DNA from 4 places in the Azospirillum sp. A23 genome. Region 1 is predicted to be linked to each of the others. Evidence: predicted binding sites of a transcription regulator. Region 1 holds the regulator's gene; each other region holds the start of a gene.
The links. The regulator PhoB, encoded in region 1, activates phosphate uptake and scavenging genes when phosphate is short. The targets are predictions, from matches to a motif close to TNTCATAAAACTGTCA.

Region 1 (7,723 bases):
GAAACCATCAGGCAGGTGGTCCTGCCGGCGGCGCTGCCGGGCATCGTCGCCGCGGTGATGCTGGCGGTCAGCCGCGCCATCGGCGAGACGATGATCGTCACCATGGCGTCGGGCCTGACCGCCAACATGACCGCCAACCCGTTGCAGGCGGTCACCACCGTCACCACCCAGATCGCCACGCTGCTGGTCGGCGACCAGGAGTTCGACAGCCCGAAGACGCTGTCGGCCTTCGGTCTCGGTCTCGTGCTGTTCCTCGTCACGCTCTGCCTCAACATGGTCGCCCTGCGGGTGGTCCGGACCTATCGGGAAAAATATGACTGACCTCGTCGAGCGGGACGCGGCGGCCGTGACGCCCTCCCCCGCCTCCTCCCCTGGCCACTCCACTGCGCCGAAGTCGCGCCTGCGCAGCGAGGCCTTCGCCCGACGTCTGCGTGCCCGCCATGCGGCGGAGCGCCGCTTCCGGCTGGCCGGCGCCGCCGCGGTGGCGCTGGCGGCGCTGATCCTGGTGCTGCTGCTGGGCTCCATCGTCGCCAAGGGCGCCAGTGCCTTTTGGGAAGCGCGCATCCGGCTGGAGGTGACGCTCGACCCGGCGGAGGTCGCCGACCGCAACTACACCGCCCCGCTGCGCCGGGCGCTCTACGCCCAGTTCCCGCAGGTGACCGACCGTGCCGGCAAACGCGTGCTGAACGACCTGCTGTCGTCGGGCGCCCCCTACGAGCTGGAGGCGATGGTGGCGAAGAATCCGGCGCTGGCCGGCACGACGCAGACCGTCTGGGTCCGCGCCGACGACCAGATCGACCAGCTGGTGAAGGGCGCCTACCGCCGCGACCTGCCGGAAAGCGAGCGCGGGATCGGCGACGCCAGGATCGCCGCCGCCGACGCGCTGCTGGCGTCGGGTGCGCTGGCGCAGGGCTTCAACACCACCCTGTTCACCGCCGGCGACAGCCGCGAGCCGGAACAGGCCGGCATCGGCGGCGCCATCGCCGGCTCGCTGCTGACCCTGCTGGTGACCATGGCGCTGTCGGTGCCGACCGGCATCGCCGCCGCGGTCTATCTGGAGGAGTTCGCGCCGAAGAACCGCTGGACCGACCTGATCGAGGTGAACATCAACAACCTCGCCGCGGTGCCGTCGATCATCTTCGGCCTGCTCGGCCTCGCGGTGTTCCTGGGATTCTTCGGCATGCCGCGCTCCGCCCCGCTGGTCGGCGGGCTGGTGATGGCGCTGATGACGCTGCCGGTCATCATCATCGCGTCCCGCGTCGCGCTGAAGGCGGTGCCGCCGTCGATTCGTCAGGCGGCGCTGGGCATCGGCGCCTCGCCCCTGCAGACGGTGCTGCACCATGTGCTGCCGCTGGCGATGCCCGGCATCCTGACCGGCACCATCATCGGCATGGCCCGCGCGCTGGGCGAGACGGCGCCGCTGCTGATGATCGGCATGGTCGCCTTCATCGTCGACATCCCGCATGGGCTGACCGACAGCGCCACGGTGTTGCCGGTGCAGATCTACATGTGGGCCGACAGCCCGGAGCGGGCCTTCACCGAGCGCACCTCGGCGGCGATCCTGATCCTGCTCGGCGTCCTGATCCTGCTGAACGGCGCGGCCGTGATCCTGCGCAAGATTTTCGAGAGACGGTGGTGAGCGTCATGAGCATTCCGAGCCCGCTGAAGCTGCGGCCCCGCGCCGACGACCGTCCGGGCCAGCGTTCCGGCGCAGCGCTGCCCAACAAGATGACCGCCCGCGGGGTGAAGGTGTTCTACGGCGCCAAGCAGGCGTTGAAGGGCATCGACCTCGACATCCGGGAAAACCGGGTGCTGGCGCTGATCGGCCCGTCCGGCTGCGGCAAGTCGACCTTCCTGCGCTGCCTGAACCGGATGAACGACACCATCGAGGGCTGCCGGGTCGAAGGGCAGATCGCGCTCGACGGCGAGGATGTCTACGGCAAGGCGGTCGATGCGGTGCAGCTGCGCGCCCGCGTCGGCATGGTGTTCCAGAAGCCGAACCCCTTCCCGAAGTCGATCTACGACAACGTCGCCTACGGCCCGCGCATCCATGGCCTGGCTTCCGGCCGCGACGAGCTGGACGAGGTGGTGCAGACCTCGCTGAAGCGCGCCGGCCTGTGGGCGGAGGTGAAGGACCGGCTGCGCGAACCGGGCACCAGCCTGTCCGGCGGCCAGCAGCAGCGGCTGTGCATCGCCCGCGCCATTGCCGTCAGCCCCGAGGTGATCCTGATGGACGAGCCCTGCTCGGCGCTCGACCCCATCGCGACCGCCCACATCGAGGAGCTGATCGACGAGCTGCGGGCCAACTACACCATCGTCATCGTCACCCACAACATGCAGCAGGCCGCCCGCGTGTCGCAGCGCACCGCCTTCTTCCATCTGGGCGAGATGGTGGAGTGCGACGACACAGAGGAAATCTTCACCAACCCGCGCGACGAGCGCACCCAGGGCTACATCACCGGCCGCTATGGCTGAGCCCCCGCCCTGGACTTGCCCCCTGTCTTTCCCGATGCCCGCCCCTCTTCCCTCCTTTGTTGAAAAGGCTGTGCCATGCCGGTTAACGTCGAGACGCGCGCTGTGAACGGAGCCACCATGAACGCGGCCCTGAAGCCGCTCGTCCTGATCGTCGAGGACGAGGCCGACATCCTGACGCTGCTGAAGTACAACCTGGAAAAGGAAGGCTTCCGCGTCGCCACCGCCAGCGACGGCGAGGAGGCCCTGCTGGCCGCCGGCGAACAGACGCCGCACATCGTGCTGCTGGACTGGATGCTGCCGCTGATGAGCGGGCTGGAGGTCTGCCGCCAGCTGCGCCGCAACGCCAAGACCCGCGACATCCCGATCATCATGCTGACCGCCCGCGGCGAGGAAGGCGACCGTGTGCGCGGCCTGAATTCCGGTGCCGACGACTACATCACCAAGCCCTTTTCCCCGACCGAGCTGGTCGCCCGCATGCGCGCCGTGCTGCGCCGCGCATCGCCCGGCATGACGGACGAGGTGCTGACCTTCGCCGACGTGACGATGGATCTGGCCGCCCACCGCGTCCGCCGCAACGGCCGGGACGTACACCTCGGCCCGACCGAATTCCGCCTGCTGCGCCATTTCATGCAGCATGCCGGCCGTGTCTTCTCGCGCGAACAGCTGCTCGATCTGGTGTGGGGCCACGACGTGTACGTCGAGCCGCGTACGGTCGACGTACACATCCGCCGCCTGCGCAAGGCGATGAACGAAGAGGACGAGCTGGACCTGATCCGCACCGTGCGGTCGGCCGGCTACGCGCTGGATACCAAGTCGGTGTGAGCCCAGGATAGGATGGGGGTAGGATGGGGGCAGAACCACCGCAGCCTTGGTGAGACTGCCCCCATGCCCCCGATGATCCTGCTCTTCACCGATTTCGGGCTTTCCGGTCCCTACACCGGCCAGATGAAGGCGGTGTTGGCGCAACAGGCGCCCGGCGTGCCGGTCATCGACCTGTTCGCCGACGCTCCCGCCTTCGACCCGCAGCTGTCTGCCTATCTGTTGGCGGCCTACGCCCCGGCCTTCCCCGCCGGCAGCGTCTTTCTCTGCGTCGTCGATCCCGGCGTCGGCACCGACCGGAGGCCGGTGATGGTGGAGGCCGACGGACGCTGGTTCGTCGGGCCGGACAATGGGCTGTTCGCTTTGCTCGCCCGCCGCGCAACGTCGCTAAACGCTTGGACAATCGACTGGATCCCGGACCGGCTGTCCGCCAGCTTCCACGGCCGCGACCTGTTCGCCCCCGTGGCCGCCAGCCTTGCCACCGGGCAGGCCGTGGCGCGCAGCCCGCTCGATCCCGCCGTCCTCGGCCGCCCGGACTGGCCGGACGAGCTGCCGCGCATCGTCTATGTCGATGTCTACGGCAACGCCATGACCGGCATGCGGGCATCCGCCCTGCCCGCCGACGCGGTGCTGACCGCCGGCGGCGCCCGCGTCACCCGTGCCCGCACCTTCGGCGCCGTCGGGCCGGGGCAGCCGCTGTGGTACGAAAACTCCAACGGGTTGGCGGAGATCGCCGTCAACCGCGGGCGGGCCGACCAACTGCTCGGTCTCAAGGTCGGCGATGCGGTGACGGTGGAAACCTGACCAAAAGAAAACCGCCCGGAAGCGGGTGCTTCCGGGCGGCTGCTGCGTCGATCAGGTGCTTGTCCGATCGGGCGTCTCGGGTTAGATGTCCGGGGTTCAGTCGTTGTTGCGCTGGCCCAGGAACTGCAGCAGGAACTGGAACAGGTTGATGAAGTCCAGGTACAGCGTCAGGGCGCCCATCAGGGCCAGCTTGCCGGTGCTCTCGTGATCGTAGCCCTCGGCGTAGCTTTCCTTGATCGACTGGGTGTCATAGGCGGTCAGGCCGGTGAAGATCAGCACGCCGATGGCGGAGATCGCGAAGTGCAGGGCCGGCGACTGGAAGAAGATGTTCGCCAGGCCGGCGATCACCAGACCGATGACGCCCATCATCAGGAACGAGCCCATCTTCGACAGGTCGGCCTTCGTGGTGTAGCCGTAGAGGCTCATCGCCAGGAAGGTCGCCGCGGTGACGAAGAAGGTCAGCGCGATCGACGCCCCGGTGAAGACCAGGAAGATGGCCGACATCGACAGGCCCATCGCGCCGCAATAGGCCCAGAAGATCATCTGTGCCGATGCGAAGGACAGGCGCTGGATGCCGAAGGACAGCACCATGACGAAGGCCAGCGGCGCCAGCATCACCACCCACTTCAGCGGCGTGCCGAAGATCGTGGCCATCATGGCCGGGCTGGACGACACGAGCGCGGCGACCAGACCCGTCAGGATCAGGCCGGCACCCATGTAGTTGTACACGCGCAGCATGTGCTGGCGCAGGCCTTCGTCGAAGTATCCCCGATCTGTCGCGCGGCCTGCGGTCGCGAAGCGGTTATAGGTCGGGTCTGCCATGGTTTGGTTTCCTCGGTGGAATTGGGTGATCCCGTCGCAGGACATATTGGCGAGTCCGCCAGGCGGTTCAATAGGAATCGGCGGCGCTTTTTCCAGATGAAAAAGCTTTCACGATTCGTTTTTCCTGCGGCTTCATCATACGGGAGTCACTCGTTCCGAAGCAATGGCGCCGAAGGCTGGCCCAGAGCCCGCCAAGTACCATAGAACCCGAAAGCCAGCGTGATCGCCGTGCTCAGCAAAGCGGTGGTGAAGACAGCCGACGGCAGGAAGCTCCATTCCCAATGCATCAGGAACTTCAGCACCGCCCAGGCGGTCAGCGTGCCGATGATGCCGGCGATGACCGCGGTCAGCAGTCCCAGCAGCCCGTATTCCAGCAGGAAGGCGCGCAGAATGTCGCCGCGCGTGGCGCCCAGCACCTTCAGCACCACCGCGTCATTGACCCGGCGGCGATGGCCTGCGGCGACCGCACCCGCCAGCACCAGCGTGCCGGCCGCCAGCGTGATGCCGGCGACGATGCGCACCGCGGTGCCGATGTGACCCAGCATCTCCGCCACGGTGTCGAGCGCGTCCTTCACCCGCACCATGGTGATGTTGGGGAAGCGTTGCAGCACCGCGCGCTGCACCTGCGTTTCGGCGTCCCGCGTGGCGCGGACGGTGGCGACCCAGGTCTGCGGCGCCCCTTCCAGCGTGCCGGGGGCGAAGACCATGGTGAAGTTGATCGCCATGCTGCTGAAATCGGCGGAGCGCACGTTGGCGACCTTCGTCTCGAAGCTGCGGCCCAGGATGTTGACGGTCATGGTGGCGCCGGGACCGATGCCGAAGGCCTCGGCGACGCTCTGGTGGATGGAGATCAGCGGCGGCCCGGCATAGTCGGTCGGCCACCAGGACCCGGCGGTGACGGTGGAATGCTTCGGCAGCGTCGCCGAATAGGTGATGCCGCGGTCGCCGGCCAGGATCCAGGCCTGTTCCGGCTTGACCAGCGCCTTTTCGGCGTCCACGCCGTTCACCCGCTCGATCCGGCCGCGCAGGCTCGGCACCGCCTCGAAGGCGCTGGTGCCGGGGACGGCGGTGACGAGGTCGCGCAAGGGATCGAACTGGTCGCGCTGGATGTCGACGAAGAAGAAGGCAGGGGCGTCCTGCGGGATGGTCTCCGACACCCGGCGGGCGAAGTTGCCCTGGATCAGCGCGATGGCGACCAGCACCGTCAGGCCGAGACCCAGCGACAGCACCACCGCCGCCGTCGGGTTGCCCGGCCGGTGCAGGTTGGCGAGCGCCAGACGCAGGCCCGGACGCCGGACCCGCCCTACCCGCGCCGCTCCCCAGGTGACCAGGGCGGCGGCGGCGCGGAAGGCGATGAAGGTGGCGATGGAGCCGCCGACGAACCACAGGGCGAAGATCTTGTTGTGGGCGGTCAGAACCGCCAGCCCGGCGAGCGCCAGGGCCGACACGATCATCGCGACGGTGTAGGGCGTGCGTGGCCGTCCACCGGCCGGGGCGATCACGTCGCGGAACAGGGCGCCGGCCGGCACCTCGCGCGCCCGGCCCAGCGGCCACAGCGAGAAGGTCAGCGCCGTCAGCACGCCATAGAGGGCGGCGAGCGCCAGGGCGCCGGGATAGACGCCGATGTGGGCCGACACCGGCAGCACGCCGTCGAGCAGCCGGCCCAGCGCCAGCGGCGCCACGGCCCCCAGCGCCAGCCCGATGACGATGCCCAGCAGCGCCAGCGTCAGGATCTGCGCCAGATAGAGCTGGAAGACCAAGGCGCCGGGCGCGCCGATGCACTTCATCATGGCGATGGTGCGGGCGCGCGAATCGAGATGGCTGCGCACCGCATTGCCGACCCCGACGCCGCCGACCAGCAGCGCGGTCAGCCCGACCAGGGTCAGGAACAGCGTCATGCGGTCGATGAAGCGTTCGATCTGCGGCGAGGCGTTGGTGTAGTCGCGCATCCGCCACGGCGCATCGGGGAAGCGGGCACGCAAGCCCTCCTGCCACGCCTTGAGGTCGGTTTCCGGGGGCAGCGCCACCTTGGCGCTCCACCAGGTGAGGCTACCGGGTTGCAGCAACCCGGTGTTCGTCAGCGACGGCAGCGCCACCAACAGCCGCGGCCCGAGCGAGAAGGCGTTGGAGGAGGCGCGGTCCGGCTCGCGGTCCAGCACGGCGGCGACGCGGTAGGCGCCCTCGCCGACATGGATGGTGTCGCCGGGCTTCACCCCCAGCCGGTCGACCAGACTGGCCTCGACCACGGCACCCCAGCGGCCGTCCTTCTGCGCCAGCGCGTCGCGCAGGTCGCCGCCGCCGTCCAGCGCCACGGCACCGTAGAGCGGATAGAGGTCGTCGACCGCCTTCAGCTCGACCAGCGATGAGCGGACGTTGTCATCCGCGCGGGCCATCGCCCGCATCTCGGCGGAGGTCGACACCCGGCCGCCGGCCTTCAGCGCGGCCATCTGCTCGTCGGCCGGCGGATTGTAGAGTTGCCGCAACGCGACGTCGCCGCCGAGGATGGAGCGCCCGTCGCTCGCCAGCCCGTCGAGCAGCCCGCTCGACACCGACTGCACCGCGGCGATGGCGGCGACGCCCAGGGCGAGGCAGGCGAGGAAGACCCAGAACCCTTTCAGGCCGGTGCGCAGCTCCCGCCGGGCAAGCCGGAGCGCGAGGCTGAGGTCGGTCATCCCCCTCACTCCCCCGCCGCCTGGAGCTTCGCGCGCCGGGCCGCCTGCCCGTCGTCGGCGATCCGCCCGTCCGCCAGCCGCACCGTGCGGTCGCAGCGCGCGGCGAGGCTCTGGTCGTGGGTGATCAGCAC
Region 2 (7,723 bases), 1.3 Mb from region 1:
CGCCGACCTTCAGGCTCGTGCGCTCCAGCAAGGCCGTGGCGCCGCCCGACAGCGTATGGGCAAGGCGCAGAGCCAGACCCAGCACCAGCGCCTTCATGCCCTGCCCTTCGCTCACCAGCGTCCGCACCGGTGCGGTCAGCGGCACGTCGATGGTGCCGGCATAGCGGGCATGGGCGGCAAGCGCGAGGAAGGCACGCTCGTCGTGGTCCAGCGCCGGGAACGGATAACGCAGCACGCGCAGGAAGGCATGTTCCGCCCGGTAGTCGGGATGGTCGGCCCAGCCGACGTCGCTCAACAGGCAGGCGGCATGGCGCAGCCGGATGGCGTTGTCGTCCTCGCCGGCGAAAAGCCCGGCGGTCCAGGACATCAGCAAGGCCGGATCGCCCATCCGCACGAAGCGTCGCGCCCAATCGGCGGCCGACGCCATCAGCGGATCCTCGCGCTGCCCCTCCGGCGAGAGCAGAGAATAGAGATGCCCCTCGCGCAGGCCGTAGGCGGAGAAGACCAGCTTCGACGGCTGGGCGATGCGCAGCAGCCGTTCCAGCACCAGCCCGGCCAGAGGCAGCGTGTCGAGCCGTCGGCGCGATCCCGCCATCTTCTCCAGCGACGAACGGCTCTGCCGGCCGATCAGGCCGGTAAACTCCCGCGCGTCGGCGGACTGGATGGTGTAATGGTGGATGATGTGCAGCGGGTGGCCGGACTGTTCCATATGCAGCTTGGCAATGGCGCGCCAGCTGCCGCCGACCGGGTAGAAGGGCCGCCCCTTCATCGCCGGCAGCCAGGGCAGCGATTCCAGATGCTGGTCGATCAGCTTGGCCGGGCCGCCCTTGGTCGAGCCGACCTCCATCAGCCGCAGCGGGCCGAGCGGCAGAGTCACCTGCCTGCCGATCACGCCGCGGTCGAGCGGGACCAGTTCCAGACTGCCGCCACCGAGATCGCCGACGAGACCGTCCGCGCCGGGGGTGCCCGACAGCACGCCCATGGCCGACAGCCGCGCCTCCTCCTCGCCACTGATGACGCGGACGGTCAGGCCGGCCCGGCGTCGGATGGCATCGACGAAGGCGGCGCCGTCTCGGGCATCGCGCACGGCGGCGGTGGCGATCACGTCGAGCCGGCCGACGCGCATACCCTGGGCCAGCGTCGCGAATCGTTCCAACGCCGCCAGCCCCTGGGCGACGCCGTCGGGGTTCAGCACGCCGGCCTTCTCCACGCCGCGCCCGAGACCGCACAGCACCTTCTCGTTGAACAGGGCAAGCGGCGAGCGGGTCAGCCCATCGTAGACGACGAGACGGATGGAGTTCGACCCGATGTCGATCACACCCACCCGGTCTCCAACGCGCTCCCCGGCGGTCGCAACGCCTGAAGCGCTGCCGACCGCCTGCCCCAGCTCGCCGAAATTGGCGGCGGCGCGTTTCTCAATGTTCATACTCTCGCTCCCGTCACCCGCCCTCAGGACACCGTATGCAGCATCAGCCGCGGCGGCGTGCGCTTATTGCTGAGCGCGCTGCCCCGGCCGGACAGGCTGGGGTTGGTCATGAAGTAATTATGGGCACTGAACGCATCGGGGCCAGCCTTGATGCGATGGTACACGCCATCGGGCCCCAGCTTCCAGGTGCTTGCATCGTCCTTCATGTTGGCGACCATGATCTGGTCGAGCACCTGTTCGTGCACCGTCGGATTCTCGATGGGCACCAGCGTCTCGATGCGGCGGTCCAGATTGCGGGTCATCCAGTCGGCGGAGGAGATGAAGATCTTGGCCTGATTGCTCGGCATGGGGTGGCCGTTGCCGAAGCAGATGACGCGGCCATGTTCCAGGAAGCGGCCGACGATGCTGCGCACCCGGATGTTCTCAGACAGTCCCTTCACCCCCGGACGCAGACAGCAGATGCCGCGGATGATCATGTCGATCTGAACGCCGGCCTGCGAGGCCTTGTACAGCTTGTCGATGATGACCGGATCGACCAGGGAGTTCAGCTTCACCCAGATCGACGCCGGACGGCCGGCGACGGCATGGGCGATTTCCGCCTCGATCAGGTCCGACAGGCGCTGGCGCAGCGTGATCGGCGCGATGGCGATCTTCTCCAGCACCTTCGGCGTGGCGTATCCGGTCATGAAGTTGAACATGACCGCGGCGTCGTGGCACAGCGCCGGATCGCAGGTGAAGAAGGACAGGTCGGTGTAGACCTTCGCGGTGATCGGGTGGTAGTTGCCGGTGCCGAAATGGACGTAGCTGCGCAGCGCCTTCTTCTCTCGCCGCACCACCAGCGACACCTTGGCGTGGGTCTTCAGATCGACGAAGCCGTAGACCACCTGGGCGCCGGCGCGTTCCAGATCGCGCGCCCAGCGGATGTTCGCCTCCTCGTCGAAGCGGGCCTTCAGCTCGACCAGAGCCGTGACCGACTTGCCGGCCTCTGCCGCCTCGATCAGCGCGGCGACGATCGGGCTGTCCTTGCTGGTGCGGTAGAGCGTCTGCTTGATGGCGACCACCTGCGGGTCGCGCGCCGCCTGCCGGATGAACTGCACCACCACGTCGAACGACTCGTACGGGTGGTGGACGACGATGTCCTTGTGGCGGATCGCCGCGAAGCAGTCGCCGCCGAAATCGCGGATCCGTTCCGGGAAACGGGCGTTGAAGGGGCGGAAGACCAGATCGGGCCGCTCGTCGACGATCAGCAGCTTGGTGTCGGTCAGGCCGATCAGCCCGTCGAGGATGAAGACATCGTCCGACGCGACGTTAAGCTCATGCCGCAGGAACTCACGCAGGTCGGCGGCCATGCCGCTGTCGGTGGCGAGCCGGATGACGCTGCCGCGGCGGCGGCGCTTCAGCGCGCTTTCGAAGGTGCGGACCAGATCTTCCGCCTCTTCCTCGATTTCGATTTCGCTGTCGCGCAGCACGCGGAAGACGCCGTGCGCCTTGACCTGGAACGGAGGGAACAGGCGGTCGATGAACTGCATCACCACCTTTTCCAGCTGGATGAAGCGGATGTCCGAACCCGGCAGGCGCAGGAACCGCTCAAGCTGCGTCGGCAGCGGCACCAGCGCATCGATGTGCCGGCCCTTGACCGGGTCATGCAGTTGGAGCGCCAGCGAGAATCCCAGATTCGGCAGGAAGGGGAAGGGGTGGGCCGGATCGACGGCGATGGGCGTCAGGATCGGGAAGATATCGTCCAGGAACTTGGCTTCCAGCCAGTCCAGTTCGCCTTCGCTGAGGTCGGCCGGATCGACGACCGAGATGCCGGCGCCACGCAGTTCACCCTTCAGCGAACGCCACGTGGCCTGCTGGCTCTCCATCAGGGCGGCGATGCGCTGCTTCACCGCGACCAGCTGCTGGGCCGGCGTCAGATTCTCAGGGCTGGGCGTCTTCACGCCGGCGGCCACCTGCCCTTTCAGGCCGGCGACGCGGACCATGTAGAATTCATCGAGGTTGCTGGCGGAGATCGACAGGAAGCGCAGCCGTTCCAGAAGCGGGTGATTCGGGTTGGCCGCTTCGTCCAGGACGCGCTGGTTGAAGGCCAGCCATGAAAGCTCCCGATTGATGAAGCGTTCCGGGGCGTTTGGCTCGATACCGACCGAATCGAGTTCCTGGAGATGCGTCACGTCGACCTCTGAAATCGTGAAATCCCGAACGCCGGCGCTTGGCTTTGAACCATGCCGACGACGGTTATATGGTGGGCAGACAGAGTATCCCATATGCGTTACGGTTTCAGGACTCCCATTTGGTTAAACACTGCGACCTCTTCCCACCTCGCCGATCCCGCCGCCTGCCCCCTCGCCCCTCCCCTGCCGGCCGATTTCCGCCATGAAGACGCTGTTCCTGCTGCGCCATGCCAAATCCTCCTGGGACGATCCGTCGCTGGGCGACCATGACCGCCCGTTGAACGCCCGCGGAGAGAAGGCGGCCACCCTGGTCGGCGCCTATCTGGCCAAGCATCACGCGCACATCGACCTCGTGCTCTGTTCGACCGCCGTGCGGGCCGTGGAAACGCGCAAGCGGGTGATGACGGCGATGGGTACGCCCTATCCGCCGGTGGAGCATGAACGCGGCCTGTATCTGTGCGGCGCCCATACACTGCTGGAAAGGCTGCGCGACGCTCCCGATTCCGCGACCGGCCTGATGCTGGTGGCGCACAATCCCGACCTTCACGAATTGGCGAACGCCCTGACCGGCAGCGGCGACCATGGCCTCCGCCACGATCTGGCCGACAAGTTCCCGACCGGCGCCTGCGCCGTTCTGGTCTTCGAGACGCTGCATTGGGCCGACCTGGAGATGGGCGCCGGCCGGCTGGCGGATTTTGTGCAGCCGCGTAAACTCTCTTAACCTGCGGCGGCGGTTGGAGTATCCACGGATCCACCTGATACGCTCCAGGCCAGTTCGGCCGCAAGGCCGTGCCCCGGCCGGATTCGGGAGGAAGCCGCCCCTTGACCCCCGTCAGCCCACCCACGGCACCGCCCAGCAGCCCGCAGCCCGGACCCGACGCGCAGCCGGCGGCATCGACGTTCCGCGAGGTGGAGTTGAAGCTGCATGCGGCGACGGCGGATCTGGCGCGGGTGGCTGCGCTGCCGGGGCTGCTGGCGATTGCCGACGGCCCGGCGGCGACACAAAGGCTGCGAACCGCCTATTTCGACACGCCCGACTTCAAGCTCGCCGCCAACGGGGTGGCGTTGCGCGTGCGGCAGGAGGGCGACCGCTTCGTTCAGACCCTGAAGACCGTCAACAGCGCCAGCCCCGGCGATTCGGCCGCCGTTGCCGTGCGGCGGGAATGGGAGTGGGTCGTCGCCGGCGAGGCGGTCGATGTCGGCGTGCTGACGGATCCCAGCGTCGCCGGGCTGGTGCCGTCGGCGGCGCTCGATGCGCTGGACTGCCTGTTCATCACCGATTTCCGGCGCACCACCCTGCTGCTGCGCCCCGATCCGCTGACCGCGGTCGAGCTGGCCGTCGATGACGGAGGCGTCTATGCCGGTGGCAACTCCCTGCCGATCAGCGAAGTGGAGCTGGAGCTGAAGGCCGGCAAGGTCGCCAGCCTGTTCGATCTGGCGCTGATGCTTCAGGCCGCCATCCCCATGCGCATCGGCACCGAAAGCAAGGCGGAGGCAGGTCTGCGGATGGTCACCGGCAGGGCGCCGGGACCGGTGGAGGCCGAACCGCTCGGCCTGTCGCCGCTGACCACGGTCGCCGAGGCCTATCGCCATATCCTGCGTCAGGCACTGCGCCAGTTCCTGGCCAACGAGTCCTGCGCGCTGGCCGGCGGCGACGTGGAGGGGCTGCACCGCATGCGCGTGGCGCTTCGCCGGCTGCGCACCGCCCATCGCCTCTTCGCTCCGCTGATCGCCGCGCCGGAAGCCGACCGGCTGATCGAGGAAAGCCGGGGGCTCGCCAAGCGGCTGGGACCGGCGCGCGGCTGGGACGTGCTGATGTCCGGCGTCCTCGTTCCTCTCCTTGCCGACCCGAAGGCAGCCCCGGGCATCGACCGGACGGCATTGGAGCGGCTGGAGTCGCTGGCCCGCTCCGCCGGGGCCGGTCCGGCACGAGAAGCGATGGCGGCGATTCTGGCGCCCGGCTGCACCACCACGGTCCTCGGCCTCGCCGCGTGGCTGGAGCATGGCCGCTGGATGTCGGAGGCGGACAGCGACCGGCGGGCCGTGCTGTCGGCGCCGGTCACCACGCTTGCCGGCGGCTGGCTGACGGCGCGCATGGCGAAGCTCGGCAAGCCGGCGAAGCCGCCGGAGGATGCCAAGGGGCGCGACAAGCTGCGCCGGCGGATGCGCACGCTGCGGTATACAGCCGATTTCTTCCGGGGACTTTATCCGGAGGCGGCCACCCTGCCCTTCTTCGCGGCGCTGGAACAGTTGCAGGCGGCACTGGACGCCGATCAGGACGCCGTCACCAGCGCCCGTATGCTCGCATCGCTGACCGGCGCCGACCCGAAGACGGTCGGCGCGGTGGCCGCCTGGATCGAGCGCCAATCCGAAAAGCGGCGCAAGGCGCTGCCCGAGCTGTGGAAGCGGTTCCGGGCCGTTCCGCCCTTCTGGTCATGACCGACCCGCGCGGGGCGCCGGTGGCAATGCCGCGCTTGGCGCATATATCATCAGCCGACCGGCGGCGGGGGCCATTTCCTCTGGGCCATTTCCTCTGCCGGCCGATTTTCGTCATGCGTCGCGGCGCCTTGCCGCTTTCCATCCGGAAAAGCTTCGGGTAAAAGAACACTCCATGAACAAGTACATCAGCGTCCGCGGCGCGCGGGAACATAACCTGAAGAACGTCGATGTGGATCTGCCGCGCGACGAGCTGATCGTCATCACCGGCCTGTCGGGATCGGGCAAGTCGTCGCTCGCCTTCGACACGATCTATGCCGAGGGGCAGCGGCGCTATGTGGAGAGTCTGTCGGCCTACGCGCGCCAGTTCCTTGAGCTGATGCAGAAGCCGGACGTCGATTCCATCGAGGGTCTGTCGCCGGCCATCTCCATCGAACAGAAGACGACCTCCAAGAATCCGCGCTCCACCGTCGGCACGGTGACGGAGATCTACGACTACATGCGCCTGCTCTGGGCGCGCGTCGGCATCCCCTATTCGCCGGCCACCGGCCTGCCCATCGAAAGCCAGACGGTCAGCCAGATGGTCGACCGCATCATGGCAATGCCGGAGGGCACCCGCCTGCTGCTGCTGGCACCCTTCGTCCGTGGGCGGAAGGGCGAGTACAAGAAGGAAATCCAGGACCTGCGCAAGCGCGGCTTCCAGCGCGTGCGGGTCGACGGCACCATGTACGAGATCGACGAGGTGCCGGCGCTCAACAAGAAGTTGAAGCACGACATCGAGGTGGTGGTCGACCGCATCGTGGTCCGCGAGGGGCTGGGCAACCGTCTGGCCGATTCGCTGGAGACCGCGCTGGGGCTGGCCGACGGCATCGTCTGGGTCGAGAATGCCGAGACCAACGAGCAGACCGTCTTCTCGCAGAAATTCGCCTGCCCGGTCAGCGGCTTCACCATTCCGGAGATTGAGCCGCGGCTGTTCTCCTTCAACAACCCGTTCGGCGCCTGCCCGGCCTGCGACGGCTTGGGCAGCAAGATCTATTTCGACCCGATGCTGGTGGTCCCGGACGAGCGGCTGCCGCTGTCGAAGGGCGCCATCGCGCCGTGGGCGGGTTCGACCTCCAAATATTACGACCAGACGCTCGAGAGCATCTGCGAGCATTTCGATGCGTCGATGACGACGCCCTGGCAGGATCTGCCGGAGAAGGTGCGCAAGACCATCCTCTTCGGCTCGGACGGGTCTGCCATCACCATGACCTACGACGACGGCCTGCGGCGCTACCAGACCAACAAGGCGTTCGAGGGCATCGTCAACAATCTGGAGCGGCGTTTCCGGGAAACCGACAGCGCCTGGACGCGCGACGAGCTGTCGAAGTACCAGTCCTCCCAGCCCTGCGAGGTCTGCAAGGGCGCCCGCCTGAAACCGGAGGCGCTTGCGGTCAAGATCCGCGGCCGCAACATCTCCGAGGCGGCAGAGCTGTCCATCGCCGGCGCCGGTGCATGGTTCAGCGAACTGAACGAGCATCTCCGCCCGAAGGACCGCGAGATCGCCTACCGCATCCTCAAGGAGATCAACGAGCGCCTCGGTTTCCTCAACGCCGTCGGCCTCGAATACCTGACGCTCAGTCGCGGATCCGGTACGCTCTCGGGCGGCGAGAGCCAGCGGATCAGGCTCGCCTCGCAGATCGGCTCCGGC
Region 3 (7,723 bases), on a different replicon from region 1:
GTCTTCGGGGCCGCTTGCGCTTTACAGCGCGGCCGTGGATCAAGACTTAAACCCCGTCCGAGTGCGTTGCAATAAGCCCTTGTTTGTAAAAAGGTCCGTTTGTAAACTGCTGTCTTCACAATCCTGTAAATCCGTAAATCTTGTAAAGTCGGTGATCGTCGAGGGGGCTGGTTTTGGCGACCATGGAAAAGAAGGCGATGCTGGGTCCGAAGGTGCGCCGCCTGCGCCGCGACCAGGGCCTGACCCAGGCGCAGATGGCCGACCAGCTCGGCATCTCCCCCAGCTATCTGAACCTGATCGAGCACAACCAGCGCCCCGTCACGGTGCCGCTGCTGCTGAAGCTGGGCCAGCAGTTCGGCGTCGATCTCCAGGCCTTCGCCGAGGACGAGGAGAGCCGGCTGGTGGCGGGCCTGCGCGAGGTGTTCGCCGACCAGCTGTTCGACGGCTCCGACATCAAGAACCAGGATTTCCGCGAACTGGCGGCGGTGGCGCCGACGCTGGGGCAGGCGGTGGTGGCGCTCTACCGCGGCTTCCGCGGGGCGCGCGACGATCTCCAGGCCCTGGCGGAGCGGGTGGCCGACCGCGAGAAGCTGCATCTGGTGCAGGCCACCGGCTTCCCGCAGGACGAGGTGCGCGACCTGTTCCAGACCCATTCCAACCATTTCCCGGAGCTGGAGGCGGCGGCGGAAAGCCTGTGGCAGGACGGCAAGCTGGAGCGCGGCGACCTCTATCGCGGGCTGGTCGACTGGCTCAACACCCAGCACAGCGTCCGGGTCCGCCTGCTGCCGTCGGAGGTGATGGGCTATGCCGTGCGCCGCTTCGACCGCCACAGCCGGCGCATCCTGCTGTCGGAGATGCTGGCGCCGTCGGGCCGCACCTTCCAGCTGGCCTGCCAGATCGCGCTGCTGCGGCACCGCGACCTGCTGAACGGCATCGTCGACGCCGCGAATTTGTCGGACGACGAGGCGCGGCGGCTGACCCGCATCGGGCTGGCGAACTATTTCGCCGCGGCGGTGCTGATGCCCTACGCCCGCTTCCATGAGGCGGCGACCCAGCTGCGCTACGACATCGAGATCCTGCGGCGGCGCTTCGACGCCTCCTTCGAGCAGGTCTGCCACCGGCTGACCACGCTGCACCGGTCGGGCGCCAAGGGCGTGCCCTTCTTCTTCATGCGGGTGGACAGCGCCGGCAACGTGTCGAAGCGCTTCTCGGGGGCCGGATTCCATTTCGCCCGCTTCGGCGGCGGCTGCCCGCGCTGGATCGTCTATGAGGCCTTCCGCACGCCGGGCAAGATCCACAGCCAGATGGCGGAGATGCCGGACGGCACCGCCTATTTCTCCATCGCCCGCACGGTGGTGAAGGCCGGCGGCGGCCACCGCAGCCCGCCGCAGCAATTCGCCGTGGCGCTGGGCTGCGACGTCCAGCATGCGGCTCAGGTCACCTATGCGGACGGGTTCGACCTGTCAAACACCGATGCGGCGACGCCGATCGGGGTGAATTGCCGGCTCTGCCCGCGGCTGGACTGCTCGCAGCGGGCGTTTCCGCCGCTGAATCATCGGCTTATCGTCGATGAGAATCTGCGCGGCCTGTCGCCCTACCTGTTCGCGCCGCCCAGCGCGGAATAAGGATTCAATTGACCGGGATCAATGTTGTACGGCGAAATTCGTGTTGTTTACCGGAAAGCCCGTCATTTGACTGGTATAAATCCGTGGCCTTCGACCGGGTTTGTTGATAGGTTTCGGCCGTTGCGTCGCGGCAGCTCCGCTCGTGTCATCGCGCCGGCCACCTGAACGCAGCGTCCCGGACTTTGGTATTGAACATTGCCAACAGAGCTTGGCGCCGACAGGTTTTGGAACGCCCAAATGAGCAATCTGATCAAAGAGCGCGTGCTGACCGTTCACCACTGGACCGACACGCTGTTCAGCTTCACCACCACGCGCGATCCGTCCTTCCGCTTCCTGCCGGGGCAGTTCACCATGATCGGGCTGGAGGTCGAAGGCCGGCCCCTGCTGCGTGCCTACAGCCTCGTCAGCGCGCATTACGAGGAGACGCTGGAGTTCTTCAGCATCAAGGTGCAGGACGGCCCGCTGACCTCGCGGCTCCAGCATCTGAAGGAAGGCGACACGCTGCTGGTGAACCGTAAGGCGACCGGCACGCTGATCACCGACAACCTGCTTCCCGGACGGAACCTGTATCTGCTGAGCACCGGCACCGGCCTGGCGCCGTTCCTCAGCATCATCAAGGACCCGGAGATGTACGAGAAGTTCGACCGGGTGATCCTGACCCACGGCACCCGCACCGTGGCGGAACTGGCCTATGACGACCTGATCCACCACAGCCTGCCGGAGAACGAGTTCTTCGGCGAGCAGGTGAAGGAAAAGCTGCTCTATTACCCGACCGTGACGCGCGAGCCCTTCCGCAACCAGGGCCGCCTGACCACGCTGATGGAAACCGGTAAGATTTACGAAGACCTGGGCCTGCCGGAACTGGATGCCGAGAAGGACCGCGTCATGATCTGCGGCAGCCCGGCCATGCTGGCCGAGACCACCGCGATGATGGAAAAGCGCGGCTTCGTCATGGGCACCAACGGCGAGCCGGGCGGCTTCGTCATCGAAAAGGCGTTCGTCGAACGGTGAGATCGGGGGAGGGGACGCTATTTCCCACGGAATAAACGTCCCCTCCCGCCGGTTTACCAATCCGTGACGAAGGCACGTCACTCAATCCTTGACCGACTGGGCGCGCCTCCTCCGGGGGGCGCGCCCATTTTCTGTCCGCATCCGTGAATAAAATCGCCGTCCGGCCTGTTGGTGCGACGGTCACCGTTCAAACCGTCAAGCCTTTGGTGTAGACATCCCGCCCATGCGCCTGATCCTCATCCTTGCCGCGATGATCGTCGCCGGCCTCGCGAATCTCGCCGTCTGGTCCCTGCCGAACCTGCCGGTGCCGCTCGACCCGCCGCCCGGCGGCAAGCTGCGCAGCGTGTCCTTCGCGCCCTTCCGCGACGGGCAGAGCCCGCTGACCGGCGTGCTGCCCTCCACCGCCCAGATCGAGGAGGACATCGTCGCCCTCGCGCCGCAGGTGGCCGGCATCCGCACCTACACCTCGCTGGAAGGCCTGCAGGTGGTGCCGGAACTGGCGCGCAAGCACGGCATGCAGGTCACCATGGGGGCGTGGCTGTCCTCGCGGACCGACAAGAACGAGGCGGAGATCGCCTCGCTGATCGATCTCGCCAACCGCTATCCCGACGTCATCACCCGCGTCATCGTCGGCAACGAGGTGCTGCTGCGCCGCGAACTGACCCCGGAGCAGGTCGCCGGATACATCGACCGCGTCAAGGCGGCGGTGAAGCAGCCGGTGTCCTATGCCGACGTCTGGGAATGGTGGCTGAAATACCCGCAGATCGCGGACCACGTCGATTACCTGACCATCCATCTGCTGCCCTATTGGGAGGACGTGCCGGCCGGCGTCGAGGCGGCGACCGAGCGCATCCGCCAGAGCTACCGCACCATCGCCCACCGCTTCCCGGGCAAGCCGATCCTGGTCGGCGAGACCGGCTGGCCGACGCAAGGGCGCTCGCGCGGCGCCGCCGTGCCGGGGCTGGTCAACAAGGCGAAGTTCGTCAACGCCTTCGTCCGCATGGCCGAGCAGGAAGGCTTCGACTACAACGTGATCGAGGCCTTCGACCAGGAGTGGAAGGCCAAGCTGGAGGGCACGGTCGGCGGCCATTGGGGCCTGTACAATGCCGACCGCACGCCGAAATTCTCGCTGGCCGGGCCGGTCGTCGGCAATGTCGCGTGGCCCTGGCTGTTCGCGGCGTCGAGCGGGCTGGCGCTGGTGCTGCTGGGCGGGTTGTCGCTGCTGCGCCGCCATGTGCCGGGCGCCGGCTGGGCGGTGCTGATCCTGCTGGCGCAGGCGCTGTCCACCCTCTATGTCCGTGCCGCCTTCCTGGCCGAGCATGGCAAGCATTACTGGCAGGACACCACGCTGGCCGTGGCGATGCTGGCGCTGACCGCGGCGCTGGTGCTGGCGGTGCTGCTGACCGCCCACCGCACGCTGGCGAGCGGCGGTCTGGCGAGCGAGCCGCTGGTCGGACTGCGCCATGCCCGCCCGGCCCTGACCCGCACCGAGCGGGTCGGGCGGTGGAGCGCCGTGGCGCTGGGCGTCGCGGCGCTGGTCTGGTCGCTGCTGATCGTCTATGACGGCCGCTACCGCGACTTCCCCAACCCCTATCTGCTGATCCCGGCGGTGGCGCTGCCGGCGCTGGGCCTGATCCGTGCCGCCCGCCGGCCGGCGGGGACGGAGACGCGCGGCGCGCTGGGCATCGCCAGCCTGTTCCGTCCGGCAATTCCTGTCGCCGACGGCGAGCCGCGCGGCCTGTGCGGCGCCGTCCGCCGCCTGCCGGTCGAGTCGGTGCTGGGCTTCGGGCTGCTGCTGGCGGCGCTGCTGACCGTGGTGGCCGAGGGCTTCGTGCCGCTCGAATCGTTGATCTACGGCCAGCTGCCCTTCATGGAGGCGCTGCACGAGGTCGACTGGACCCGGCCGAACTGGGAAGCGCTGGGTTGGGCAGCCTTGCAGGTCCTGCTGGCGCTGCCCTTCCTGGCCGGGGTGTGGAGCGCCCGGCGTCCGCTTCGGCGGATCTGAAGTCAGGTCAGGTCCGGATCAGCCCGTCCTGCTTCGGCGCCTCCGGAGCAGGGACGGGGGCCGGGCCGGGGGCGGGAGCGGCGGGCGGCGTCAGCTGCCAGTTGTCCAGAGCCCGTTTCAGCGCGTCGAGCCCGGCGCCGGCCGAGTTTTTCGCCTCGTCCGCCGCGCGGGTGATGGCGGCGCAGAGGTCGGCGCGGCGCTTGGGATCGTTGCGGCTTTCCTCCAGCGCGCGGCCGACATCGTCGGTCGTGCCGCCGCCCTTGGCGTCGGGCGGCACCGCCTTCGGGTCGATCCCCAGCAGCGGCAGCAGATATTCCCGCCCCTTCTCGCGCGCCACCGCCGCGGCCTTGTCGCCGAAACGCTCCGCCGCCGCGACTCCGGTGTCCCAGGTGCTGAGCGCGGCCGAGACGGTCGGGCTGCACCGGCCGGCCGGGTCTGCGGGCGGAACCGTCTGGGCATGCAGCGGTGCGGCGCTCAACAGCAGAGCGGCAAGCGCCGGCATGGCAAGGCGGCGGAGGGGGGCGGGTGGGCACGTCATGGGTGGAACCCTGCAGTCGGGGGAGGGGCTTCGGGTGAGATTTGGGAAGGCGGCCGGCGGCTTTCCATGGGGCCTGCTCAAGGGGGCCGGGCCAACTGGTTTGCCGGATTGGTTGGAGGGGTGAAAAGCGGCGATATGCCGCGACCTGTGGCGATTTTGCTACCAAATGACCGTTTCATGACCTTTACATGACATGCCGCCGCTGCACCGCACCGCGAAGCGTGCTAAGAGCAGCGCCAAACCATTCCAGTCTACGCGAGTCACCGTCCCATGCTGCTGCGCGCATTCCGTTCGCTGATGCCGAAGGAGGAACGCTTCGTCGACCAGTTCGTCGAGCAGGCCCGCCATATCGTGGCAGCATCCATTGCGCTGGAAGCGGTGATGGATTCCGGACCGGACGACCGCGTGCAGAAGGTCGCCGCGCTGAAGCGGGTGGAGAAGGACGCCGACCGCATCGCCAAGGATGCCGGGCGCGACCTGCACCGCGCCTTCATCACCCCCTTCGACCGCTCGGACATCCTGTCGCTGATCAACGCGCTGGACGACGCCATCGACCTGATGGACGAGGTGCCGCGCCATGCCGGCCTCTATGGCATCGAGGCGTTCGACGAGCCGATGCGCCGCTTCGTCGCCCTGATCCGCCAGCAGGCCGACGTTCTGGTCGAACTGATGCCGCTCCTGGGCTCCATCGCCCGCAACGCCGAGCGGATCGACCATCTCTGCGGCCGGCTGTCCGACATCGAGGACGAGGCCGACGACATCCTGCGCAGCGCCTTGCAGTCGCTGATCGCGGAGAAGCCGGACATGATCGCCTTCCTCGGCCGGCGCGAGCTGTACGAGATGCTGGAGGCGGTGACCGACCGGTGCGACGACGTCGGCGACCTGGTCGCGGGCATCACGCTCGATCAGGTCTGAGGCGGTCCCGGTCATGGAGGCCCTGCAACTCGGCCTGCCGGCGATCGCCGTCATCGTTCTGGTGGCGCTCGCCTTCGACTTCATCAACGGCCTGCACGACGCGGCGAACTCCATCGCCACCGTGGTGTCGACCCGCGTGCTGTCGCCCAAGCTGGCCGTCCTGTGGGCGGCCTTCTTCAACTTCATCGCCTTCCTGTTCTTCGGCCTGCATGTCGCCACCACCATCGGCACCGGGCTGGTCGATCCGCTGGTGATGGACCCGGCGGTGATCCTGGCGGCGCTGATCGGCGCCATCGGCTGGAACCTGATCACCTGGTATCTCGGGCTGCCGTCCTCCTCCTCGCACGCGCTGGTCGGCGGCATCGCCGGGGCGGGCATCGCCAAGGCCGGCTTCGGCGCCATCATCGGCAGCGGCTTCACCAAGACGGCGGTCGCCATCGTGCTGTCGCCCGGCATCGGCCTCTTGCTGGCGCTGTTCCTGATGCTGGTGCTGTCCTGGGCGCTGCGCCGGGCCGCCCCCTTCGCGGTCGACCGCCAGTTCCGGCACTGGCAGCTCGTCTCGGCGGCGCTGTACAGCCTGGGCCATGGCGGCAACGACGCGCAGAAGACGATGGGCATCATCGCCGTCCTGCTGTTCAGCCAGGGCATGCTGGGCGATACCTTCCACGTCCCGTTCTGGGTCATCATCGCCTGCCAGCTGGCGATGGGGCTGGGCACCATGATGGGCGGCTGGCGCATCGTCCGCACCATGGGGTCGCGCATCACCGACCTGAAGCCCTACCAGGGCTTCTGCGCCGAGACGGCGGGCGCCATCACGCTGTTCGGCGCGACGTGGCTGGGCATCCCGGTTTCGACCACCCACACCATCACCGGCGCCATCGTCGGCGTCGGCTCCGCCCGCCGGACATCGGCGGTGCGCTGGGGTCTGGCGGGCCGAATCGTCTGGGCCTGGGTGCTGACGATTCCCGCATCCGGCATCGTCGCCTGGCTGTCCTACCTGCTGGTGGCGAGCGTCCTGCACCCGTAAGGGCCTTGATTTAGGGGGAGAACACCCTGTGAACGAGGGGGCGGATACCGGTACGATCGGATAAGCCCTTCGTGACGCAGCCCGCCCTTGACCCGCAAGGGCGGGAACGGCAGGATCGGTCCGGTGGAGACAGGATACCGGTCATGCCGCATATCGAACGCACCGACCAAGGTGAGCAGTATGTGCTTCCCGGCACCGAACGCCGGACGGTCCCAGGCTTGCCCTATGCGGCGGAAGCCGACGGCCAGCTGACCCTGCATTTCTACGCCCCACCCGAGAAGACAGAACGCCGCCCCCGCCCGACCTCGGCGCGCGCTCTCTCCTCCACGCCCCTGCCCATAGCGCCGCTGCCTGCCGGTCAGGCGGAACCGGCCGTGGCCGACGCCACGCCGCAAAGCCTGTTCGGCCGGCGTCTCGCCCATTTCCCAAGGGTGTTCGAGCAGCCCTGACCGGCTAGAGTGTGATCGGTTCAAGCGGAATCGCTTGAAGCGTGAATCACACGGAAAACCAAAAGCTTAGAGTCTGTCTGATGCTTCAATAAGCATCAGACAGACTCTGGAGGGCAGGCCTTCAGGCGGCGCCGGTGCGGCTGCGCCCGGCGG
Region 4 (7,723 bases), on a different replicon from region 1:
CAACATGGGCAAGAGCTATTTCACCGGCGCCCTGCCGGAGCTGTGGCTGTTCGCGCTGGGCGGCCTGTTCGTGGCGGTGACCCTGTTCCTGCCGAAAGGGCTGCTGGGTCTGGGCGCGCAGCTGAAGGCCAAGCTGCCCGGCCGCAAGACCGCTTCCCTTCCCAACACCCAAACCGCAAACCAGACCGCTGGCCAGAAGGGAGCCTGATCCATGAGCGCGGAATCGACCCTCCTCTATCTCGACGGCGTGTCGGTCAGCTTCGACGGCTTCAAGGCGCTGAACGGCCTGTCGCTGGTGATGATGCCCGGCGAGATGCGGGCAATCATCGGCCCCAATGGCGCCGGCAAGACGACAATGATGGACGTCATCACCGGCAAGACCCGCCCCGACACCGGCACCATCCTGTTCGAGGGCGACACCGACCTGACCCGCCTGCGCGAGGCGGCCATCGCCAACCTCGGCATCGGCCGCAAGTTCCAGCGCCCGACCGTCTTCGAGCCGCACACGGTATGGGACAATCTGGAACTGGCGCTGAAGGCGCCGCGCCGGCCGCTGAAGACGCTGACCTACGCCATCAGCCGCGACGACCGGGCCCGCATCGAGGAGATCCTCGACATCACCCGCCTGTCCGCCCTGCGCAGCCGGCAGGCCGGCAGCCTGTCGCACGGCCAGAAGCAGTGGCTGGAGATCGGCATGCTGCTGGCCCAGGACCCCAAGCTTCTGCTGGTCGACGAGCCGGTCGCCGGCATGACCGACGCCGAAACCGAACAGACCGCCGAACTGCTGTGCAGCATCGCCGGCAAGCATTCGGTGATCGTGGTGGAGCATGACATGAGCTTCGTCCGTGCGCTGGGCGTCAAGGTGACGGTGCTGGCCGAAGGTTCGGTGCTGGCTGAAGGCTCGCTGGACGCGGTCAGCGCCAACCAACAGGTCATCGACACCTATCTCGGCCGCTGACGGGAGACCCCAGCATGTTGGACGTTCGTTCCCTCGATCTGCATTACGGCGCCGCCCAGGCCCTGCGCAGCGTTTCCATGAAGGCCGAAATCGGCAAGGTCACCTGTCTGGTCGGCCGCAACGGCGTCGGCAAATCCAGTCTGCTGCGCGCCATCGTCGGGTTGAAGCCGGTGTCCGGCGGATCCATCGGCTGGGACGGCGCCGACGTGACGAAGATGGCGCCGGCCGACCGGGCGCGGCGCGGCATCGCCTATGTGCCGCAGGGGCGCGAGATCTTCCCGCTGCTGACGGTGCGGGAAAATTTGCTGACCGGCTACGCCCCGCTGCCGCGCGCCCAGCGCTCGATCCCCGACGAAGTGTTCGAGTTGTTTCCGGTGCTGAAATCCATGCTGGAGCGCCGCGGTGGCGACCTGTCGGGCGGCCAGCAGCAGCAACTCGCCATCGGCCGCGCCTTGGTGACGCGCCCGCGCCTGCTGGTGCTGGACGAACCGACCGAGGGCATCCAGCCGTCGATCATCAAGGACATCGGCCGCGCCATCTCATACCTGCGCGACAAGGGCACCATGGCGATTCTGCTGGTCGAGCAGTATTTCGACTTCGCCCGCGACCTTGCCGACGACTGGGTGGTGATGGAGCGCGGCGAGGTGATGCTGTCCGGTCCGCGCAGCGGCCTGGACGAGCAGGAGGTCCGCAAATACCTGACGGTATAACACCGATGGCATGGCGTTCCGGCCGGTGACGGGCGGAATATCCGCGGTCCCATTGCGTCCTTGATCCATCGGGCCTGCCGTCCCGCGGGCCTGTTTCGGGAGGAACCGCGCAATGAAGTCCGCACTCCGTATCGCCGCTGCCGCCATCGGCCTGGGGGCCGTCCTGTCCGGCGCCCCGGCTTTCGCTCAGGATAAGGAACCGGCCATGACGGGCAAGACCGCGATGGGTCCCGTCCTGACCGACGCGAAGGGCATGACGCTCTATGTCTTCGACAAGGACGGTGCCGGCAAGTCGGCCTGCAACGGGCCTTGCGCGACCAACTGGCCGCCGCTGATGGCTCCCGCCTCCGCCAAGCCGATGGGCAAATACAGCGTCGTCACCCGCGACGACGGAAGCCGGCAATGGGCTTACAACGGCAAGCCGCTCTACAGCTGGGCCAAGGATGCGAAGCCCGGCGACACCACCGGCGACGGCGTGAACAACGTCTGGCACGTGGCGAAGCCATAACGTTCGGGGTATCGCGGGGCCGTGGTTACTGTCGTCCGGCGCCACGGCCCTGCCTTCGCCGGGAGTATACTTATCCGGTCGAGGTAATGCGCAAACGCCGACTTCGTGGGCTGCGCTCTTTAAAGGTCGTTAAGGATCCGAACCGCATGATGACCTCAACGCCATCTTGCTCACGGAGCCGCAGGTCATGTCGATCTACAACGCCGCCTCGTTCGAAGCCGCCCCCTCCGCCGAACCGAAGGTCCGCAAGATGGGCGGTCTGCCGCGTCTGGCGGTCTGGACCGTCATGATCGGTACGCCGTGGGTGCTGATCGTGGAAGCGGTGCGCCTGATCTTCTGAAGGTCAACACTCCAGGCCCGGCGCACCGTCCTTTCAGGCCGATATTGGGCAGGCCGTTATTGGGCCGGTGCCACCCAGGGCTCCAGCGCGCCGATCTTTTTGGCCCGCTTCTCGTCCGCCGACAGTTTGAAATTATGCCCGAAGGGCGCGCTCTCGAACGAGCCGTAACCGGGATTGGCCAGCATCAGCCAGTCGCGCCCGAAATGCTCCTTCGCCGCTTCGAAGGCCTTCAGACGGTCGGCCTCGCTGCCGTTGTAGGCATCGCTGAAGTCGCCGAAATTGTCGCCGAACAGCAGAACGATCCGGTACTCCTTGGCGATGTAGGCGCGCCGCGTCCCCTTCGCCGACCCCCAGTCCGGCTTTTCCTTCGACATCAGGAAAGTATCGACGTTGCCGCCCATCGGGAAGCCCAGCGCCTGCGCATTGCGGCGGGTCGGCTCTTCCTGGTCGGCGTTGCGGTTGGTGACGTAGAACACCTTCACGCCCTTCGATTCGGCGTATTGGGTGAACTTGACCGCGCCCGGCACCGCCGTCGCCTTCTCCGCCTTCACCCAGGCATCCCAGCTCTTGGGCGAGAATTCGCCGTTGGTGGTGACCAGCCCGGCCTGATAGGCGGAGTTGTCCATCGCCGTCTCGTCCAGATCCAGCACCACCGCCGGCGGCAGATCCTGGTAGTTGCCGGTCTGCTCGGTCGCCGCGGTCCAGTTCTTTTCGGCCAGCGCCTTGTCCAGCTGGATCCTGCCCAGCGCATAGACCGCCAGCGAGTTCGCCTTGTATTCGACCGACCGCTGCATCCACAGCTCGGCGTTCAGCAGATCGCTTTGAGGCACCGGGCCTTGGGGAGCCGGATCCGCCGCCAGGGCGGGGCCGGCGAGAAGGGAAAGGGCAACCGCACCGGACAGCAGCGACCAGCGCCCGGAACAGGCGGAATTGCGCATCGACTTACCCATCCATCAAGTGTCATGGAACTGTCATCGAAGCACAGATTCGGGTGCTTGGCGACGGTCCAGTGACGCTTGCGTCACCACATCCCAATACGCTTGCGTCATGGTAATCGGCACACTCGCGTCATGCGGCCCAGCCCAACGGTCTCAGGCCGGCTGGGGGATGGCGCTTTCCGGCATCGGGGTCAGCGCCGGGATCGCCTCCACCCGCTCCAGCCAGCGCCGCACCGCCGGATAGGGGGCGAGCGGGATGTGGCCTTCCGGGGCACGGGCGACATAGGCGTAGCAGGCGATGTCGGCGATGGTCGGCCGCTCCGCCGCCAGCCAGTCGCGGTGCGCCAGATAGCTGTCCATGAAGCGCAGCAGGCGTTCCGCGACCCTCTGCGCGTTGGCCAGCGTCCCGGCCCCGCCCCACAGCGTCAGGATGCGCGCCAGTGCCGGCCCGAAGCGCAGGTCTCCGGCGGCGACCGACAGCCAGCGCTGTACCTGTGCTGCCTCGTCCGGCGCCTTCGGGTTCCACAGGCCGGAAGCGTCGTAGCGGTCGGCGAGATAGACGAGAATGGCGACCGAATCCGGCAGGACGAGATCGCCGTCGACCAGCACCGGGATCTGTCCGAAGGGGTTCAGGGCGAGGAAGGCATCCGACCGGCGAAGCTCGGCATTCGCATCGACATAGCGATAGGGCAGGCCGAGGATGTTCAGGAAGGCTTCGACCCGGTGGGCATGCCCCGACAGCGGCGTGCCGTAGAGCGTGATGGCGGGATCGGTGCTGGTGCCCATGGCAAGTCCCCTTCTCTGTGGATCGCGGATGCCCACAGCCAACCACTTGCGCTGCTTCGCAGGAATGGGTTTTGATGACAAGGGACTCTTTCAGGAATTGGAAGAATTGTGGACCGGCTGGACGAACTGACGATCTTCGTGGCGATCCTGGAGACTGGCAGCCTTGCCGGTGCGGCCAAGCGGCTGCGGCGGTCGGCGCCCGCCGTCACCCGCGCGCTGTCGGGGCTGGAGGAGCGGCTGGGTGTGCGGCTGATCGAGCGCACCACCCGCAACCTCGCTCCCACCGATGCCGGCCGGCGGCTGGCCGAGCAGGCGCGCCGCCTGCTGGCCGATTATGACGAGGCGCTGGCCGCCACCGGAACCGACCGGCCGATGCGCGGGCGGCTGCGGGTCACCGCGCCGGTGATGTTCGGGCGCAAGCATGTGACGCCTCTGGTCCTCGACTTCATGCGGGAGTTTCCGGACATCCGCGTCGAGCTGGTGCTGTCCGACGGCAATCTCGACCTGATCGAGGAGGAGCTGGACGTGGCGATCCGCATCGGCCCGCTGCCCGATTCCGGCCTCGTCGCCCGGCGGGTGGGGCAGGTCGGGCGCTTTCTGGTCGCCAGCCCCGGCTATCTGGCACGGCGCGGCACGCCGTCGATGCCGGAGGATCTGTCCGGCCACGACATCATCCTGACGACGGCCCGGCCCGGTCCGCCGGACTGGCGCTTTCTGATCGATGGGCGGGAGCGGGTGCTGCGGGTGATGCCGAAGCTGGCGGTCAGCCACATCGAGCCGGCGCTGCTCGCCGCCCGCGACGGGCACGGCATCGCCCGCCCTCTGTCCTATCAAGCCGCCGATGACCTCGCCGCCGGCACGCTGGTGCGCCTGATGCCGCACACCGAGCCGGAGCCGCTGCCGGTCCATGTCGTGGTGCCGACCGCAAGACTGATGCCCGGCCGGGTGCGCGCCTTCCTCGACCATGTGGTGCAGGGCCTGTCGGCACTGGAGGTTCTGCACAGCTGATCGCCAGCCGGCATCAGGGGTCGCGGGCGACGCGGATGCCGTAGGCGGCATAGCCGCTCTCCGCCGCGTCCACCCGGCGCACGGCGGAGCGGACATAGCGCGGGTTGCTGTGCCACGACCCGCCGCGCATCGTCCGCTGCGAACAGGCCCCTCCCGAATGGCCGTCCGCGGCGCAGTCCTCCACCCACTGCCAGACATTGCCCAGCATGTCGTAGAGGCCGAAGCCGTTGGCGCGGTAGCTGCCGACCGGCGACGTGAACAGGGCGCCGTCGCGGCAGTTCGCCACCTCCCAGTCGGTGAAGCGGTCCTTGGCCGACAGGTCGGCGACGTTCGCCGCATCGCATCCCCGGGCCGGATCGTCACCCCACCAGCGCGCGGTCCGGGTGCCGACGCGGGCCGCATATTCCCACTCCGTCTCCGTCAGCAGGCGATAGCGCTTGCCGGTCCGGCGGCTGAGCCAGTCCACATAGGCCTTGGCATCGTACCAGCTCACGCAGACCGCCGGGTCGTTGTTCGTCTGCGCGAACCCCGGCCGGCGCCAGGAGAAATGCCAGCGCGGCAGCAGCTCCGTCTCGCCGGCATAGCCGCGGCAGACCGTCCGTGGCCGATAGCCGCTGTCCTGGATGAAGCTGGCATATTCGCCGCGGGTGACCGGGTATTTGCCGACGGCGATGGGATGTTGGACCGACGCCGGGGTTGGCAAGGGCTCGTCGGGAAACCGTTCCGTCTCTGTCGCCGGGGAGCCCCGGAGATAACTGCCGGCGGGGATGGTGACCAGGATGGGGGCGTCGGGATGGTCCCAGACCTCGCGCGCCGGGCTGCCCGCCTGCCAGACGTGGAAGCTCGCCAGCCTTTCGGCCCGCCAGCCGGTCAGATCGTCCGGCTCCCCCCGGCGCCAGGCGGCCAGGGCTGTCAGCATCAGGATGAGGGCGACGACCGCACCGACGGAGCCGGGCAGGGTGACGGTCATGGCGGGAATGTCTCTTGGTGGTGTGCCGGTGCGGATCATGCCGCCATTTCCCCGCAGCGCACCGCGTCCGGCAACCGCGCGTCCGTGTCCCGGTCGGGGCACTTCCAGCCGGTACCGGAGCACCACGGTGGCGGCCTTTCCCCATTGCGCTATGGCGGAAGCGGTAAGCGTCGAAGACTGATTCCTGCTGTTGGTGCGGGCAGACGTTCAACGGAGCGTTGATGCCACAGGAGAAACACATGGCTGCCCATCCCGCGGACCTCACGCGCGCGCTGTTCGTTACCGGCCTGCGCAATGCCCATGCGGTGGAACAGCAGGCTCTGGCCCTGATGGACCGCCAGCTTGACCGTCTGGTGAATTATCCCGAAGTCTCCGACCACCTGCGCATGCACCGTGGCGAGACCGAAAGCCAGATCACCCGCATCGATCAGATCCTGGACCAGCTTCAGGAAAGCCATTCCGGTCTGAAGGACACCGCCCTGTCGATCATGGGCAATCTGGCCGCACTCGGCCACAGCTTCGCCGAGGACGAGATCCTCAAGAACTCCTTCGCCAACTACGCCTTCGAGAATTTCGAAGTGGCGAGCTACCGGTCGCTGCTGACGGTGGCGGAGGCCGGCAACTTCGCCTTCGCCACGCCGCTGCTGCAGACCTCGCTGCGCGAGGAGGAGGCGATGGCCTCCTGGGTGATCGAGAACGTGCCGACGCTGACGCTGAAGTACCTGTCGCTGAAGGCCAGCGATCAGACCGCCGGCCGCTGACGCCGGTCGCTGAGCCGTCTTCTGCATTCATGGTGGCCGGGAAGGACAAGTTCTTTCCCGGCCATCGCTCTGTTGCAATGCAGCATTCCCGTCGCGTCCGGATTTTGCCCGGTGACGAGTCGGGGGACTTTGCCGTAAGAAACTTGGCGGGGTTTCAAAACGGATGGTTCGCCCGTGCTTCGATCGGTCTCTCTCTGCCTGTTCATCGCCGCGGCCGGCGGTCTTGCGGGCTGCACCTCCGACTATTCTCCCAACACCTACGCCTCCAGCGCGGTCCAGCAGGCCAACAAGGTCGAGCCGGGCATCGTCGTCGGCTTCCGCCAGGTGGCGATCAGCGCCAACGGCACCGTCGGCGCCGTCAGCGGCGGTGCGGCCGGCGGCATCCTGGGCGCGCAGGTCGGGACAGGCGGCATGAACGCCGCGCTCGGCACCGTTGGCGGCACGGCGATCGGCGGGCTGCTGGGCACGGCGATGGAGCACATCGCCGGCGACACCAACGGCTGGGAATACATCGTCCGCAAATCGAACGGCGAACTGCTGTCGCTGACCCAGAAGGAGCCGCAGCCGCTGCCCATCGGCCAGAAGGTGCTGGTCATCACCGGCAGCCAGGCCCGCATCGTCCCCGACTATTCCACCCCCGCCGATCCCGAATCCGCGAAGACCGATTCGGCGAAGGCCGAACCAGCCAAAACGGAGACGGTCCACCCGGAGCCCCCGAAGTCGGACATCAAGGCGGTGCCGCTC

Region 2: the regulator PhoB is predicted to act here: its motif matches at 3,696-3,711, upstream of ABNQ40_RS23485 (RNA degradosome polyphosphate kinase).
Region 3: the regulator PhoB is predicted to act here: its motif matches at 5,347-5,362, upstream of ABNQ40_RS06620 (DUF47 domain-containing protein).
Region 4: the regulator PhoB is predicted to act here: its motif matches at 3,475-3,490, upstream of ABNQ40_RS15000 (5'-nucleotidase, lipoprotein e(P4) family).

The regions. Positions count from the first base shown of each region.
Region 1 covers NZ_CP170667.1:2,639,038-2,646,760, reverse strand. The annotation lists gene pstC (phosphate ABC transporter permease subunit PstC) at 1-321, shown strand, start outside; gene pstA (phosphate ABC transporter permease PstA) at 314-1,639, shown strand; gene pstB (phosphate ABC transporter ATP-binding protein PstB) at 1,645-2,475, shown strand; gene phoB (phosphate regulon transcriptional regulator PhoB) at 2,593-3,297, shown strand; gene ABNQ40_RS29925 (S-adenosyl-l-methionine hydroxide adenosyltransferase family protein) at 3,370-4,098, shown strand; gene ABNQ40_RS29920 (Bax inhibitor-1/YccA family protein) at 4,195-4,920, opposite strand; gene ABNQ40_RS29915 (ABC transporter permease) at 5,067-7,592, opposite strand; gene ABNQ40_RS29910 (ABC transporter ATP-binding protein) at 7,598-7,723, opposite strand, start outside.
Region 2 covers NZ_CP170667.1:1,298,287-1,306,009, reverse strand. The annotation lists gene ABNQ40_RS23490 (Ppx/GppA family phosphatase) at 1-1,426, opposite strand, end outside; gene ABNQ40_RS23485 (RNA degradosome polyphosphate kinase) at 1,450-3,597, opposite strand; gene ABNQ40_RS23480 (histidine phosphatase family protein) at 3,800-4,318, shown strand; gene ABNQ40_RS23475 (CYTH and CHAD domain-containing protein) at 4,420-6,036, shown strand; gene uvrA (excinuclease ABC subunit UvrA) at 6,209-7,723, shown strand, end outside.
Region 3 covers NZ_CP170664.1:265,146-272,868, forward strand. The annotation lists gene ABNQ40_RS06600 (short-chain fatty acyl-CoA regulator family protein) at 183-1,625, shown strand; gene ABNQ40_RS06605 (ferredoxin--NADP reductase) at 1,863-2,636, shown strand; gene ABNQ40_RS06610 (glycosyl hydrolase family 17 protein) at 2,860-4,641, shown strand; gene ABNQ40_RS06615 (hypothetical protein) at 4,649-5,179, opposite strand; gene ABNQ40_RS06620 (DUF47 domain-containing protein) at 5,450-6,094, shown strand; gene ABNQ40_RS06625 (inorganic phosphate transporter) at 6,108-7,121, shown strand; gene ABNQ40_RS06630 (hypothetical protein) at 7,265-7,570, shown strand; gene ABNQ40_RS06635 (response regulator) at 7,692-7,723, opposite strand, start outside.
Region 4 covers NZ_CP170666.1:1,346,668-1,354,390, forward strand. The annotation lists gene urtC (urea ABC transporter permease subunit UrtC) at 1-208, shown strand, start outside; gene urtD (urea ABC transporter ATP-binding protein UrtD) at 212-958, shown strand; gene urtE (urea ABC transporter ATP-binding subunit UrtE) at 973-1,668, shown strand; gene ABNQ40_RS14990 (hypothetical protein) at 1,781-2,176, shown strand; gene ABNQ40_RS14995 (hypothetical protein) at 2,364-2,516, shown strand; gene ABNQ40_RS15000 (5'-nucleotidase, lipoprotein e(P4) family) at 2,573-3,466, opposite strand; gene ABNQ40_RS15005 (glutathione S-transferase family protein) at 3,608-4,240, opposite strand; gene ABNQ40_RS15010 (LysR family transcriptional regulator) at 4,349-5,248, shown strand; gene ABNQ40_RS15015 (formylglycine-generating enzyme family protein) at 5,262-6,257, opposite strand; gene ABNQ40_RS15020 (ferritin-like domain-containing protein) at 6,458-6,979, shown strand; gene ABNQ40_RS15025 (hypothetical protein) at 7,154-7,723, shown strand, end outside.